One region of the Pseudomonas sp. MH10 genome, then DNA from elsewhere that is predicted to be linked to it. Evidence: riboswitches for the same ligand, from Rfam matches in the RefSeq annotation. Region 1 holds a riboswitch; the other holds the start of a gene.
The links. A riboswitch is a leader RNA that binds a small molecule or an ion and turns the genes downstream of it on or off. The one in region 1 is predicted to bind cobalamin.

Region 1 (5,565 bases):
TTTTCATGCGTCTGGCCCGATAGGGCAGTTTTTCACTGATCGGGGGCAGGTAGGGGTCGATATCTTCTTCGTGATCAGCGGCTTGGTGATCTACCTGTCGACACAAAGCAAAGACATGCCCATCGGCCGCTTCATGGTCAATCGCATCATCCGCATCGTGCCCGCGTATTGGGTCTACACCGCCGCCATGGGCCTTTTGATCGTAGTTGCCAAGCCGTTGATGCCGCATGCCGTTGTCGATTGGCAGCATTTCATCCTGTCGCTGCTGTTCATCCCTTCGGAAAATCCCGGCGGCTACGGTATGTATCCAACCCTCAATGTGGGATGGACGCTGAATTACGAAATGCTCTTCTATTTATTATTCTCGACGGTATTTCTGGTTCACCAGCGCCATCGTCCACTGTTGGTGGCGGCGGCATTGTTTGCCGTCAATGGCGTGCTGGCCCGCTATGGCGTGATCAGCCATTTTTATCGAAACGACATCGTTTACGAGTTTCTGCTCGGGATTGGGATTGGCGTGATTTATCGTCGCGGTTGGATTGCCAACGGGCTGTGGCTGCCCTTATTAGCGATCGCGGGCGCGCTGATCACTATTTATCACTTGCCGGCAAATGATCGGTTTATCAACTGGGGCCTGCCGAGTGCATTGATCGTCATCGCCTGTATCTCATTAGAACCGTATGTTGAGGGCAACCGATTGCTCAAGGCGCTGGGGGATTGTTCGTATTCGGTCTATTTGCTGCATGTGTTGGTGCTGTACAGCGGTTGGCTGGCGGCCGAGCGTTATGGGCTCAATCCCTACGCAGTGTTTGCGGTTTGCGTGCCAGTGATCGGTTTGGGTGCTTGGGTCAGTTATGAATGGCTCGAAAAAGGACTGTATCGTCGTCTCAAGGGCTGGTTGGATCGGCATCGGACCGAAAAGACCGATGCGGCCCTTTCCCGACAAAATTACTAGGACTTTGTGCGGCGCGAGCGATTGGCGTAAACTCCGGCTACGTCTGCGAGGAATTTTCATGACCGCTATTACTATTACCGATGCTGCCCACGACTATCTGGCCGATCTGCTCGAAAAGCAGAACACCCCGGGCATCGGCATCCGCGTGTTTATTACCCAGCCTGGCACCCAATATGCTGAAACCTGCATTGCTTATTGCAAGCCGGGCGAAGAAAAACCTGAAGACAACGCCATTGGCCTGAAAAGCTTCACTGCCTGGATTGATAATTTCAGCGAAGCCTTTCTAGACGATGCCGTTGTCGACTACGCCACTGATCGCATGGGCGGCCAACTGACCATCAAGGCGCCAAACGCCAAAGTACCTATGGTCAATGCCGACAGCCCGATCAACGAGCGCATCAACTATTACCTGCAAACCGAAATCAACCCTGGTCTGGCCAGTCATGGCGGGCAAGTGACGTTGATCGATGTGGTCGAAGAAAACGACGAAAACATCGCGGTCCTGCAATTTGGTGGCGGCTGCCAAGGCTGTGGCCAAGCTGACGTTACCTTGAGAGAAGGGATTGAGCGCACATTGCTCGAACGCATTCCTGAACTCAAAGGCGTCCGTGACGTGACCGATCACTCGCAAAAAGAGCACGCCTACTACTAAAGCTGCGGCGTGGCCTGAACAAAAAAGTACCCCGACTGGTTCGGGGTATTTTTTTTGGTTGGAGTTCAGTGCGCGGTGGCTGAAAGACGCCTCGCCAACACGTTGGCTCTTACAGAGGTCATCACTCAAGGCCGAAACACATGGGCATGCCCGGCGCGGTATAGCGATGAGTCGGAAAAGTTGTCATTGCCCAACACCCGGCCCACCAGAATCAACGCGGTGCGGCGAAAACCTTTGGCCTGCACTTTTTCTTCTATGTCCGCCAAAGTGCCTATCACCCAGTCCTGATCCGGCCAACTGGCGCGATGGACCACCGCAATCGGGCAATCGGCGCCGTAGTGGGGAACAAGTTCGGCCACTATCTTGGGCAGATGGTTAACCCCCAGATGAATGGCCATGGTCGCCTGATGCTGCGCCAGGCTGGCCAATTCCTCGCCAACCGGCATCGAGGTTTTATCCGCGTAGCGGGTCAAAATCACGCTCTGGGAAATGTCCGGCAACGTCAGCTCCACACCTAACAGCGCTGCGCACGCAGCGGTGGCGGTAACGCCAGGGATGATCTCGAACGGGATGCTCAACTCGCGCAAGTGACGAATTTGCTCACCGATTGCGCCATACAGGCTCGGATCGCCCGAATGAACCCGGGCGATGTCTTGGCCTTGTTCATGAGCAGACTTCATCACGGCGATGATCTGCTCCAGGTGTAACTCCGCGCTATTGATGACCTGCAACGCGTTATGGCCTTCCAGCACTGCCGTCGGCACCAATGATCCGGCGTAGATAATCACCGGGCAGCTGCGGATCAAACGTTGGCCTTTGACCGTGATCAGCTCCGGGTCGCCGGGGCCTGCGCCGATGAAAAAGACGGTCATGGAATCTCCTGAAGCTGCGAAGGGATAGCTGAAGTGAGCAAGGATGCGGATTATCGACGATTAGGCACATCACCCGCCAAGGCAAATGTCGCGCGTCGGTTTTTGCTGCGGTTGATGAGCAAGGTACCGGGGTGTCCGCTGAGGCGTTGCGCCAGGGCCAGGGCGGCACTTTCTGCCACGCCATGGCAACCGGTATGCGCAAAGGCCAGCGCCGATCGATGGCTCAACTGCGCATCGAAGTCCGCCAGTTCGGCCGAACTGAAAAACACCAAGGGCAGAGCGAGCTGCGTGGCCAGCGCCAGCAGTCCCGGTTCAGCGCTTTTCTGATCAATGGAGGCCAAGGCGGCAATCGCTTCGATGAGAAACCCGTGAGCCGCCAAATTCTGCTCCATCAGTTCAAGCAACAGGCTGGCGGGACAGCCGCGCTGGCAGCCAAGCCCCACCACCAGCGTCGTCGACATCGTGCTGTCCTCAGGTACCGACAAAGCGTGGCAGGAGACCATGACTCAGCGCAAAACGTCAATCGCACATCCCGTCAAACGGCGCTGGTGATTGACCTGCCCAAGGTCACTGCGTAGCCTTGCACGCTTGAGGTTCTCCGGCGCAGGTCGGGGCTAAGAAGGGAACGCGGTCAATGCCGCGGCTGCCCCCGCAACTGTAATCGGTCATGTTCATTGCACAGCCACTGCGCCTGACGCGGGAAGGCGCAATGAACGCGTGCAGGACGTCTCGCGAAGAGGCGCTCGACACGCCACCGCAAGCCAGGAGACCTGCCTCAACATCAGAATTCTCACTACAACCGGGCGGGGTGATCCGGTGGCGAGTTGATCCGCGCGCCTGCGCTGCGTGGTTCTCGTCCTGTTTTGCCCGCCGCTTTGCCAAAGGGCACCCAATGAAAACGCTGGCCAAACTTCCTGTCACCATCGTCACCGGCTTCCTCGGTTCGGGCAAAACCACCTTGCTGCGGCATATGCTCGATAACGCTGACGGTCGGCGCATCGCGGTGATCGTCAACGAGTTCGGCGAACTGGGGATTGACGGCGACCTGCTCAAACAATGCAGCATTGGCTGCACCGAAGAAGAAGCCAATGGCCGGGTGTATGAGTTGGCCAACGGCTGCTTGTGCTGCACGGTTCAGGAAGAGTTCTTCCCCGTCATGCGCGAACTGGTCGCACGCCGTGGCGATCTGGACCACATCCTGATCGAGACCTCTGGCCTGGCGTTGCCAAAACCCTTGGTTCAAGCTTTTCAGTGGCCGGAAATTCGCAACGCCTGCACGGTTGACGCGGTAATCACCGTCGTCGATAGCCCGGCAGTACTGGCCGGTACCTTCGCGGCATTCCCGGATCAAGTCGATGCCCAACGAAAGCTGGATCCGAACCTGGACCATGAATCGCCGCTGCACGAGTTGTTCGCCGATCAGCTGTCCAGCGCTGATCTGGTAATCCTCAACAAGGCTGACAAGATGGACGCTGCCGGCCTCGCCGCAGTCCGTGCCGAAGTCTCGGAAGAGCTGCCGCCAGCGGTGAAAGTGATCGAAGCCAGCAATGGTCGCTTGCCGATCAGCGTGTTGTTGGGTTTGGCCGCCGAGTCCGAGTTGCATATCGACGGTCGCCATAGCCATCACGATTCTCATGAAGGCGCAGACCCTGCCGATCATGACCATGACGCATTCGACTCGATCTCAATCACCTTGCCGCAGGCTGACGAAAGCGTGTTACTCGATGCCTTGAACCAATTGGTGGTGCAGCACGGTATTTTGCGGGTCAAAGGCTTTGCCGCGATTCCGGGCAAACCGATGCGTTTGCTGATTCAGGGTGTCGGTACCCGTTTCGACAAACATTTCGACCGCGCGTGGCGTGCCGACGAAGAGCGAGTAACCCATTTGGTGTTGATCGGTCAGAAGCTCGACGCCGGGGTGCTTGAAGCCCAGTTGCGCGCAACGGTTGCTGGCTGACCCATGCATTTACTGAGAACCCAGCCCGGCGGATTCGTCCCCGACGACAGCATCGCCGATTTGGGGCAAACCCCGGCCGAGCTGGTGATTCTCTGTAGCGGCGATTCCCACTTGGCGCTGCTCGCTGAAGCGGCGCAACAGTTACCCGACGACTACCCAAGTCTGCGCCTAGCCAACCCGATGCAAGTGCAGAATCATGCATCGGTGGACCTGTATGTCGACCAAGTGCTGCGACACGCCAAGGTTATTTTGATTTCGCTGCACGGCGGTATCGGTTATTGGCGTTACGGCGTCGAGCGCCTGGTGCAGTTGGCTGAGCGTGGTGTGAAGCTGATTCTGGTGCCCGGCGATGACCGGCCTGACCCGGAGCTTAGCGGCTTAAGCAACGTGACGGCGGAAGAGGGCGAGCGGCTTTGGCATTTTTTGCGCCAGGGCGGCCTGCACAATGCGCTGGAGCTGTATCGGTGCTTGGCCAGTCGCTTTCTGGCGCGTGACTATCCATGGGCTGAACCGGCCACCCTGCCACGTACCGCGATTTATCACCCGCACATAACCAACGCGAACCTGAGCGATTGGCAAGCCCAATGGCAGCCGTCGCAACCGGTGGTAGGGCTGCTGTTTTATCGCTCCCATCTGCAAGCGGCCAACACTGGATTTATCGACGTGTTTTGCGCCCGTTTGCAGGCTCAGGGCCTGAATCCACTGCCCATTGCAGTCGCCAGCTTGAAAGAAGCGGGTTGTCTGGCGGTGGTGGAGGACCTGTTCGATCAGGTCCGGGCTGAGCTGATCCTCAATACCACCGGCTTTGCCCAATCCAGCCCCGAAGCCCCTCATCTGCGACCGTTTCGGCGCAACGTGCCGGTCATTCAAGCTATTTGTGCGCAGGACAACGAGCCCGCTTGGCAGGCCAGTGAACAAGGCTTGGGCGCGCGGGACTTGGCAATGCACATCGCGTTGCCGGAGCTGGACGGGCGGATTATCAGTCGGCCGATCAGTTTCAAGGACTTGGCGTGGCACAGCGAACGCAGCCAGTCGGACGTGGTGTGTTATCGCGCTCAGCCTGAACGCATGGATTTTGTCGCCGAGTTGGCGCAGCGCTGGATTGAGCTGGCACGGCTGCCGAACGAGC
Region 2 (5,565 bases), 1.2 Mb from region 1:
ACTTGTCACGGATGTAGAAATCCGCACGGTCGCTGCGCTGCTGCATGCCGTAAGTGGGGATTCGGGACAATGTCGACATGGCGGGTGCACCCTGACTGCTTTTGGACTGACCGCCACAGGGTATTTCAGATGCGGCGGTCAGGCCTAGCGAATAGTGATCGGGGTGAACGGTTGGGCGTTAGCGCGGGCCCACGGTGAAGGTGAATTCGTTCAGCCCGTCGATCCCGCCGTTAACCACGTCGCCCACCTGCAACGCGCCAACCCCGGCTGGGGTGCCAGTGAAAATCAAGTCGCCCGCTTTGAGTTTGACCGATTGTGAGAGGTAGCTGATCACGTCTTTCACCGGCCAGATCTGGTCGCTGAGGTTGCCACGTTGACGCTCGACACCGTTGACCTTGAGCCAGATCGCGGCGCCCTCCAAGTGACCGACGCTGCTGAGCGGTTTAAGCGGCGAGCTAGGCCCGGATTCGTCAAAACCCTTGGCCCAGTCCCACGGCCGACCCATTTTTTTCGCTTGAGCTTGAATATCACGACGGGTCAGATCAGCGCCTACCGCATAGCCCCATACGTGGCTCAACGCGTCTTCAGGCGCAATATCGACGCCATCTTTACCAATCGCCACCACCAGTTCGATCTCGTGGTGCAAGTCTTCAGTCAGTGTTGGGTAGGCAATGGTCCCTTCGGCCGGAACCACGGCGTCGGCCGGCTTCATAAAGAAAAACGGTGGTTCGCGGTCTGGATCGTGGCCCATTTCCCGAGCGTGGTCGGAGTAGTTACGGCCAACGCAAAACACGCGACGAATCGGGAAACGGCTCGACGTGCCTTCAACGGCCAACGACGGAGCGGTAACGGGGGCAATCACAAAATCACTCATGGGTTTCTCCTGACAGACAGCCAATGTGTAACGGGCATGGCCCTAGTGTGCACAAGACCGTTAAAAACAGGTTGGACAGAACACTGAAGCTTTTGGACGGAGCAACGCAGGTGATGGTTCATCAGAGCCCGACGATACGGACCTCTGTAAGAGCCAACGTGTTGGCGAAGGTCCTTCGGACCTATCGCAGCCTTCGGCGCCTACCGAATGTGTGCATCGCCAACATCTGTGGGACCGAATTTATTCGGGAAGGCTTCAGTCCTGACACCCTGCAACCTCAAACCACACAAAGTGCCACTCAGTTTGCTGCGCGACAGCGCGGCGTCGAAGACGTGGCGGACTCTCCTACAGAGATTGTTGGCGTCGCGCGGTACCCAGCGACTTCATTTCCCCGGCAACGGCACTGGCGTCAGCACCGGTCGCCCTGAAAAGTGCGCCAGCAAGTTATCGGCGACCATTTGCACGGTGCCTTGGGACGCTTCCGGCGACAGGCCAGCAACATGTGGGGTCAACACCACGTTGCTTAGGGCTTTCAGCGCATCGGGCACTCGCGGTTCGTCGTCGAACACGTCCAGCGCGGCGCCAGCGATGCGCCGGTGTTTCAGGGCTTCGATCAAGTCCGCAGTCGAAATAACGCTGGCGCGAGCGATATTGACGATAAACCCGTTAGGGCCCAGTGCTTCAAGCACCGCTTTGTCCACCAACTGATGAGTACCTGCACCGCCCGGCGTGGCGACGATGAAGAAGTCCGAGGCGCTGGCCAGCGCCTCCGGCGTGGCGCAATACGCGTAGGGCACGTCGTTGCGCGGGCGACGATTGTGGTAACTGACGGACATGTCGAATCCAGCCGCACGCTTGGCGATGGCCATGCCCACCGAGCCCATGCCAAGAATGCCGAGGCGTTTTCCAGCCAATGAAGGACGCATGATTTTGCACCACTCGCCGCGTCGAACCGAGGCGTCGGCCCGTGGAATATCCCGCACCAACGACAGCAACAAGGCCATGGCGTGATCGGCCACCGACGGCGAGTTGACCCCTGCCCCGTTGGTGACCACAACGCCCCGCGCCTGGGCGGCATCAAGGTCGACATGTTCGTAACCGGCGCCAATCACGCAGATGATCTGCAAATGCGGCAGCGCAGCCATTTCATCGGCGAAGAAACCCAACGGGCCTCGGGTCAACACCGCATTGATCTGCTCGCCATAGGTCGCAATAGCCTTGGCGCGCTCGGCCGGGCTCGGCGCAAGAATCAGCGTAAAACCACTGTTTTCAATGATCGGCAGGTAATCATTAACGTTTTCTACCAGCACCAAAACAGTCGGCATGCGTTCCTCTCAGATCACAGTCAAATAGGTTAAAGCCACGAAGCTAGACACACAGTAAAAGGCCCGCACGCGGCGGGCCTCTACTCAGGACTGAAGCTTGGCCCGAGGCGGTGAAGTCACCGGATTGAGCTTGCGCTCCGCCAGCCAGCCAAAGGCCAAGCCGACGGTGGTCCACAGTACGATTTGAATACCCAGCGAAGCCGTGCGAAATTTCCACAGCAACACCGCCGAGAAATCCTGTGGCACTTCATTAACCGTAGGAAACATCGCCGTCGCCAGAATCATGATCGCCGCATACAAAGCAACCGCCAGCAACGCGCCATTCCAGACGCCGCGGGTAGCAATGAGCTTACGCGCCGCGTTGATCGCGATGACCATCGCTGCCACAGAGAGCAGCATCATTAGGAAGAACAACTTGGTGCGTTTGCCGATGGTTGCAGGGTCGCCAATCGACGGTGGATTAGCGGGGTACTTCATACCCGGCACCAAAATGATCGCTACGAAGGCGGCCAATGCCAGCAATGCCGCTAGCCCACGAGGGCCCATGTTGCCAGCCCGACCCAAGGTGTAAGCGAACACCAGAGCGAAAATCCCGCCCAGCGAGACGCTGTAGACCATGATGCCGGTGAACAAACCGAAGGTGCTTTGTACCTCGCGGCTGATCAGCTCTTCTTCCGGAGCGTCGCCGTGCATCGCCGACATGTGGTGTTCTTCGAAGGCGATAGCCCTGTCGATCTGCGGCTCACCAAACACTTTGGCAAAGCCAAACGCAAGAAGACCGGCGAGCAAGCCCACCAGCATTCCTCTAATAAGTAATTGCCCAGTCATGTCATGTTCCTGAAGTTAGTGGCAAGGGAAGCCCAGCAAGTGGCGACCGTCATGCACAAACTCATGGACATACGTTCCGGAAAACATCGACGTGGCGCCTTGTTCTGCGCCAACGAAATACAGCGCAAGCATCAACAGCAAACCGACGAACACGGCCCACGGCAGAATTTCACCCAACGGGATCACCGGCAGCGAGGTATCGGTATGGGTTGTGGCGTTGAAAGTCATAAGAGTCTCCAGGGAACTCGCGTCCCAATACGGATAACGGGTGGACAAAACAAGGTCTGGCTTACGGCAATGACCGAATACAGTGGCGCGACCGCACCGGATTCCAACCGGCTTCCTGCTTTGCAACATGATGCAACTGCTCGGGCAGTGTACTCTTCTCGACTTGTAAAACCAGTGTGAACCGCCATGGCAACCCGTCTGACCTTGATCTGCCACGCCCGAACCGTTGCGCAAAAACTTGGGCGCTTTGCGCAAGACGAACCCATCGAGATGGACTGGCAATCGTCAGCGGGTTCGCTGTCTGGACACTTCAAGCTCTCTGCCCAGTTGCTTAGCGCACCAGAAACTCGCGCGCAGCAGACCGGCTTGCTGTTCGCAAGCGAGTTGGACATCGTGCCCGCCCTGCGCGATTGCGATTTCGGACGTTGGCAGGGTCAGCGTATTGACGACCTTCAAGCCCAAGAACCCGAAGCGCTTAACGCCTGGCTTACCGACAGCATGAGCGCGCCCCACGGTGGCGAATCCATTGCCGACGTTTGCGCCCGCGTCAGTGCATGGCTCGATACGCTGCGCACCCCCGGCCACATCATCGCGATTACCCACCCCTTCATCATCCGCGCGGCCATCGTCCATGCGCTGCAATGCCCGATGACAGCGTTCAATGCCATCGACATCGAACCGCTGTCGATGACCGAGCTGAGGTACAACGGACGCTGGCGACTGAGGATGGAGCGCGCAGCAAACACCAAGCCGCGGTAGAGCCAACGTGTTGGCGAAGGTCCTTCGGACCTTATCGCAGCCTTCGGCAGCTCCTACAGAAATCTGTGCAGCGTCAAACCTGTGCAGGCTGTGTGGGACCGAATTTATTCGGGAAGGCGCAAGCCCTGACGCGCTGCAGCCTCAAACAACACAAAGTGCCACACAGTTTGCTGCGCGACGGCGCGGCGTCGAAGGCGGTGGGTGCTTCTCCTACAAACCTAGCGCGCGCTGCATCAGAACGGTGTCCACCCAGCGCCCGTGCTTGAAACCCACCGATTCAAACACCCCCACGCGGCGAAAACCGAGGCGTTCGTGCAGTCGGATCGAGGCGTAATTCTCGCTGTTGCCAATGATCGCGATCATCTGCCGCGAGCCGGCTTGGGTGCAGCGCTCAATGATTGCGCCGAGCAGCGCCTGGCCAATGCCCTTCCCGCCCAGCCCCTCACGCACATACACCGAATCTTCAACCGTAAAACGGTAACCCGGGCGCGGTCGGTGCAGGGTCGCGTAGCCATAACCCACCACTTCACCCCCACGTTCGGCGACCAGATACGGCAGCCCTTTGGACAGGATGTCAGCGCGCCGGCCCAGCATGTCGGCGACGCTGGGCGCTTCCAGTTCGAAACTGGCGATACCGCCGAGCACGTGCGCCGCGTAAATGGATTGCACGCTGGGCAGGTCGTCGTCGGTGGCGTCGCGCAGGACCGGGGTTTCGCGGGTGTTCATAGTTCGTCTGCTTTAATGACCGTCGGATAGGCGGCAATGATGCCGGGGCCGGTGACTAAAAAAAAGTTATGATCGCTTATCCTCTGCATAAGAAAAACTTTGAGATGCAACGACTCAACCTCAATCATCTGCACACCTATTCATGTGTTATTGCCTGCGGAAGTTTTTCTGCAGCAGGCGAAAAACTCGGCCTGACTCAACCGGCTGTCAGCCTGCAAATCCGTCAGTTGGAGCAGCGCCTCAATGTGCGACTCATCGAACGCGTCGGCAAACGGATCAAAGCCACATCGCCGGGCAATCTGTTGCTGGAACACATTATCCACATCGACGCCGCCGTCGAACATGCATTGCTGGACCTCGCGACTCACGCGCAGGAGGTCGCGGGCATTATTGCCATTGGCACCGGTGCAACGGCCTGCATCCACCTTCTGCCGCCCATCCTTCAAACCTTGCGCCAACAATTTCCGGCGCTGGAGGTGCGTGTCAGCATTGGTAATACCGAAAGCGTCGTAAAGGCCGTGGAGGAAAATCGTCTGGATCTAGCCTTGGTCACGCTACCTGCGACCGGACGCAGTTTAGCGGTGACGCCGCTGATGGATGACGTGTTCGTTGCGATCTTCAGCGCCGAGGAAACACAGCTGCCAGAACAGGTCACCCCCGCGACGCTGATCCCTTACCCGCTGGTGGTCTTCGAAGCCGGCAGCAGCACGCGGGCGTTGATCAACCAGTGGTACGCGGAGTCGGGCATTCGAATCAAGCCGGTGATGGAGTTGGGCAGCATCGAGGCGATCAAGGAAATGGTTGCGGCGGGCTTGGGCTATAGCA

Region 2: another riboswitch for cobalamin. It lies ahead of RHM59_RS08985 (CbtB domain-containing protein); the one in region 1 lies ahead of cobW (cobalamin biosynthesis protein CobW).

Annotation. Positions count from the first base shown of each region.
Region 1 is NZ_CP133783.1:762,359-767,923, forward strand. Features, by position in the region: gene RHM59_RS03550 (acyltransferase) at 1-955, shown strand, start outside; gene nfuA (Fe-S biogenesis protein NfuA) at 1,014-1,607, shown strand; gene cobM (precorrin-4 C(11)-methyltransferase) at 1,733-2,479, opposite strand; gene RHM59_RS03565 (cobalamin biosynthesis protein) at 2,530-2,940, opposite strand; cobalamin riboswitch at 3,054-3,272, shown strand; gene cobW (cobalamin biosynthesis protein CobW) at 3,372-4,436, shown strand; gene cobN (cobaltochelatase subunit CobN) at 4,440-5,565, shown strand, end outside.
Region 2 is NZ_CP133783.1:1,986,366-1,991,930, forward strand. Features, by position in the region: gene RHM59_RS08965 (AraC family transcriptional regulator) at 1-79, opposite strand, end outside; gene RHM59_RS08970 (fumarylacetoacetate hydrolase family protein) at 179-874, opposite strand; gene RHM59_RS08975 (2-hydroxyacid dehydrogenase) at 1,258-2,199, opposite strand; gene RHM59_RS08980 (CbtA family protein) at 2,284-3,000, opposite strand; gene RHM59_RS08985 (CbtB domain-containing protein) at 3,043-3,255, opposite strand; cobalamin riboswitch at 3,286-3,427, opposite strand; gene RHM59_RS08990 (histidine phosphatase family protein) at 3,442-4,014, shown strand; gene RHM59_RS08995 (N-acetyltransferase family protein) at 4,225-4,740, opposite strand; gene RHM59_RS09000 (LysR family transcriptional regulator) at 4,845-5,565, shown strand, end outside.